2 regions of the Rothia mucilaginosa genome follow, and region 1 is predicted to be linked to the other one. Evidence: riboswitches for the same ligand, from Rfam matches in the RefSeq annotation. Region 1 holds a riboswitch; the other holds the start of a gene.
The links. A riboswitch is a leader RNA that binds a small molecule or an ion and turns the genes downstream of it on or off. The one in region 1 is predicted to bind S-adenosylmethionine.

Region 2: another riboswitch for S-adenosylmethionine. It lies ahead of RM6536_RS01665 (bifunctional o-acetylhomoserine/o-acetylserine sulfhydrylase); the one in region 1 lies ahead of RM6536_RS02315 (hypothetical protein).

What each region holds. Positions count from the first base shown of each region.
Region 1 is NZ_AP014938.1:610,438-612,637, reverse strand. It holds gene RM6536_RS02325 (DEAD/DEAH box helicase) at 1-793, opposite strand, end outside; gene RM6536_RS02320 (hypothetical protein) at 773-1,003, shown strand; SAM riboswitch class IV at 1,060-1,194, shown strand; gene RM6536_RS02315 (hypothetical protein) at 1,230-1,457, shown strand; gene RM6536_RS02310 (plasmid stabilization protein) at 1,468-1,902, shown strand; gene RM6536_RS02305 (DUF6350 family protein) at 2,032-2,200, shown strand, end outside.
Region 2 is NZ_AP014938.1:442,403-444,602, forward strand. It holds gene RM6536_RS01665 (bifunctional o-acetylhomoserine/o-acetylserine sulfhydrylase) at 1-1,030, opposite strand, end outside; SAM riboswitch class IV at 1,135-1,247, opposite strand; gene RM6536_RS01670 (ABC transporter ATP-binding protein) at 1,559-2,200, shown strand, end outside.

The DNA.
Region 1 (2,200 bases):
GCGCGTAGGAACCGGAGACGCTCAGCGAGAAATCCAGGGCACCGCTCACACGCATCGAATCAATGCCCGCAAGGTCTTGACGTGCGGAAAGAACGGAGGAGAGGTCGCGCCGCCAGGCAGAAATTTTAGAGGTGGCGCCATCGAGCGCTGTGGGGTCGAGCACCGTGGGGGAGGAGCCTAGCTCGTTGAGCGCAAAGCTTCCCTGCGGGTTTTTGGGCTCGGCAGTCTCCGCATCGGGTGCGGGCAGGTTCGCCGCGGTGGTGAGCGCACCGGAGGCGCGCAGTGCCGCGAGCGGGTCGGCGGCCTTCTTCGCCTCCGCAAGATCCTCGCTCTTTGAACCCGCGGATCCCTTTGCCTCAGCTGCGCCCCTCGCCACAGCAGAGGGTAAGCCGACCGGTCCGGGGTGTTCGCTGAGTGCCTTTTTCGCTACGGAGGCGCGGTCGAGCGCGGTGAGCATGAGCGCTACGGCGTGCTTGCAATCGGTGAGCACGGGGCAGGTGCAGCGGGCGGTGAAGGTTGCGGAGCCGCTGACGGCGGGGAAGAAGCGAATGGTCACTTCGTAGGGGATGATGGTGCTTCCGTTGACGAGCCCGGTGAGGGTGCTGTTGTCTTCGTCGTAGCTGTAGCGGATGACTTCGCGGTTGCGCTGGTAGGCGACACCGCGCTGGTAGGTGCGGTGCCCGGCCTGGCGAATAATCTGCGGTACGGTGACGGGAATTTCGGGGAAGGGGTTGTTGGCGCTCACCAGCTCATTATCGCGTATCGTGCGGGTTTGCGCCTTGTCGCCGGTCATGTGCTGGCGGCTGCCGAACTGGATGCCGAGCTGGTTGCAGAGCAGGCTTCCGAGGCGACTATTGAGCGGTGGTTTGGGGTGTATTTCGTATTTGTGGTGGGGGAGTTTTTAACGCATAAAAACACCGGTATTCACATAAGATATTCCGCGCAGTATCAAAAATTCACGCCATTTAAAACGTTTCCACAAGCCAAAATGCTAATAATCTAAATCTCTTTCACAAAACGCTTTACTTAACTTGAGAAAATGCTGTAAGCTAAACCCAGCTTCAAGAGTTTCGACTGATAAGCTCCGACTATGGTCGAACGCCAACCCCATGTTCACGGGTGGCTCGGATGACGAAGCGGTTTGTATTCACCACCGGAATAACCGGTGGTAATTGGTACAGACAAGAGCAACGCGAAAGGATCGCGCCACTCACGGCGCAGGTTGTCACATGTACAACGGCTCTGCAACCGAAGCAGCAATCTCTCTGAACCCCTCCCGCTCCTACCAGGAAAGCCTGCGTGCCGCAGCTGTCCCCGCGCGAGGCGGATACACCGCAGTCAGCATTGACGATTACTCCCGCATTTCTTCTAAGCGCGACGAGTTCCTGAACTTCCTTCTTCTGCCCAACCCCGAGGGCATCCCCGCTATTGAGTACGCCGGTCTGCGCGTAGCGTAGCATTAGGGGTATGAATTTCTCCGGTATGCTCCTGGACTCCGACGTTCTTGCGGAGATCCGTAAGGCGGATCCTGACCCCGCCGTGGTCGCTTTTCTGCGCCGCCGCTCGTTCCGACACATGTACATTTCTGTGCTGAGTATTGGTGAGCTGAAGGGCCTGTACCCCTACCCGGAAACCGATCGCTGGATTACCGAACTTCTTGAGCGCTTTGGCGACCACGTTATTAATGTGGATGCGCGCGTGAGCCTCGAGTGGGCTGGCCGTCAGGCGCCGCGCGGCGTGCATGCTGTGGGTCGTGATGATGCCGGTCCGCTGCCTACCGCCGCCCTGGAGGGTCTGATGGCGGCGAGCGCGAGTGCCTATGATTTGGAGCTGATTTCTTCTAAGGCGCAGGTGTACCGCGCCTGGGGTGTTCAGGCTTCCAACCCGTGGACTGAGGATTAAAACTTTGCCGGATGCGCCTCCACGCGTGCGCGTCTGTGTGCATCCCTGTGTGAATAGTTGTGAGAACCCGCTTTCGAGTGTTAATCGGAGGCGGGTTTCGCCGTTAATTCGTGGCATGATTGAAGGACGATGAAAAGCACCTCACCTATCTCTCGTTATTCCATGCCCATGCCTCTGTGGCTTCAGGGTGTTGTTGAGCTAATTGTTACTGCCCTGTTCTCTGCTGTTGCAGTGTTTGCGGCGATGTCTGCCGTGTGGGCGACCAAGGGTTTTGGCGACATGGAGTTCTCCTCCGTGG
Region 2 (2,200 bases), 170 kb from region 1:
ATTCCACGCCAGCCCAGATGACCTTCTCGACCTGCGGGTTTGCTTCGAGCCAGTGGGCAACCTTGGTGGCGTTCTCAATGTGGCGTTCGATGCGCAGGGAGAGGGTTTCCAGACCGATGCCGATGTTGAAGGCGTTGGTCGGGGAGATAGCGGCGCCGGTGTCACGCAGCAGGGAGACGCGCGCCTTCAGGATGTAGGAGAGGTTCGCGCCGAATGCGGAGTCCTTGCCCAGGTCGCGTGCGTAGACCAGGCCGTGGTAGCCGGGGGCGGGCTGGTTGAACTTGGGGAACTTCTCGGGGTCTGCACCGTAGTCGAAGTTACCGGAGTCAACAATCACGCCGCCGATGGAGGTGCCGTGGCCACCCAGGTACTTGGTGGCGGAGTGGACGACCACATCCGCGCCGTGTTCAATGGGGCGCAGCAGGTAGGGGGTGGGTACGGTGTTGTCCACAATCAGGGGTACACCGTTTTCGTGCGCGATTGCTGCGATGGGCTCAATGTCGAGCACGTCGTTGCGGGGGTTGGGCACGGACTCGCCGTAGAACAGCTTGGTGTTGGGGCGAACCGCGGCGCGCCACTCGTCCAGGTTATCGGGGTCCTCAACGAAGGTGGTTTCGATGCCGAGGTCGGCGAGGGTGTACTTGAGCAGGTTGTAGGTGCCGCCGTACACGGAGGGGGAGGCAACAATGTGGTCGCCTGCACCGGCAATGTTCAGGATTGCGTAGGTGATGGCCGCCTGGCCGGATGCCAGCAGCAGCGCGCCTACGCCGCCTTCGAGGGAGGCGATGCGGTTTTCGATGACTTCCTGAGTGGGGTTGGTCATGCGGGTGTAGATGGGGCCCAGCTCGGCGAGGGCGAAGCGGTTCGCTGCCTGCTCGGCGCTGTCAAAGACGAAGGAAGTGGTCTGGTAGATGGGTAGTGCCCGAGCTCCCGTTGCGGCATCCGGTGCCTGTCCCGCGTGAATCTGGCGGGTTTCGAACTTCCAACCGGCGGGGTTGGCGGGAGTCGGGACGGTAGTGTTGTTGCTCATGCGTGGCTCCTAATGGGGATTCTTAGGGGGCCGCATGCCGAGCGGTACAGGAATCGTCGTCGAATAATCCTGTCACGATTGATGTACCGGATTCGGTCACATCGGTCCCGCGCTTGCGTCACGCTTTTGCGTGTCGCCTGGTCTTCACCCAGGGCACCCCACCGCGGAGGAGGGTTGCCGGCCAGCTAGCTGGGGCTTATCGCTGGCGCTCTTGACCTGTATTCAGGGTGTCATAGGGCGCGGGGCGGGGTCAAGGATTTTGTGGGTGCGCGGCACTTTAAGACATTTCATTGCAAAGATGACGTTTTTTAACGTCTGTAACAAAACGTTAGTAACGAAGCCGGGGCAGTCGGGGTGCGAAGGTACCCACCCAAAACCGCCCGTATAGTAACCCTCATCACTTTTAATCGTGCTTTTCGGTACACTGGGACTACGCATACACTCGTGCGGGGCTTCACACACGTCGCCTACCCCTCGCCTACCCTTCCGGCGCAGAAGCCGGAAAACCGACCTCAAAGGTTGTCCATCATGTCTCTCGTTCTCGATGCGGCGCAGCTTAGCCGCATCTTTGGCACGGGCGAACGCGCCTTCACCGCCGTCGACCGCGTGTCCCTTCGCATCAGCTCCGGCGAGATCCACGCCCTTCTCGGTCCCAATGGTGCGGGTAAAACGACGACCGTGCAGATGTGCTCGACTCTACTCTCCCCCACCGGCGGTAGCCTCACCGTGAACGGTATTGACGCTATCGCCCACCCGCAGCGGGCGCGCCGTCACGTGGGTCTCGCTTTGGGCGGGGATAACGGCTTCTACCCGCGCGCCAGCGCACGCGATAATCTACTGTTCTTCGCAGATATTGCGGGGGTCTGCGGGCGGGCTCGACGGTACGAGGTGGAGCATGCTCTAGCCCGCGTGGAACTCACCGACGCCGCCACGCGGCCCGTTCAGGAGTTCTCCCGCGGCATGAAGCAGCGCCTACACATTGCCCGCGCTACGCTCGGCTCCCCCGCTCTGCTCCTGCTGGATGAGCCAACGAACGGGCTCGACCCCGATATCGCTATGACCGTGCGTGCCCTGATCCGTTCCCTCGCAGAAGACGGTGCCGCCATTCTGCTGACGAGCCACCTGCTGGGCGAAATTGAGGATCTGGCGCACACCATCACCGTTTTGGGT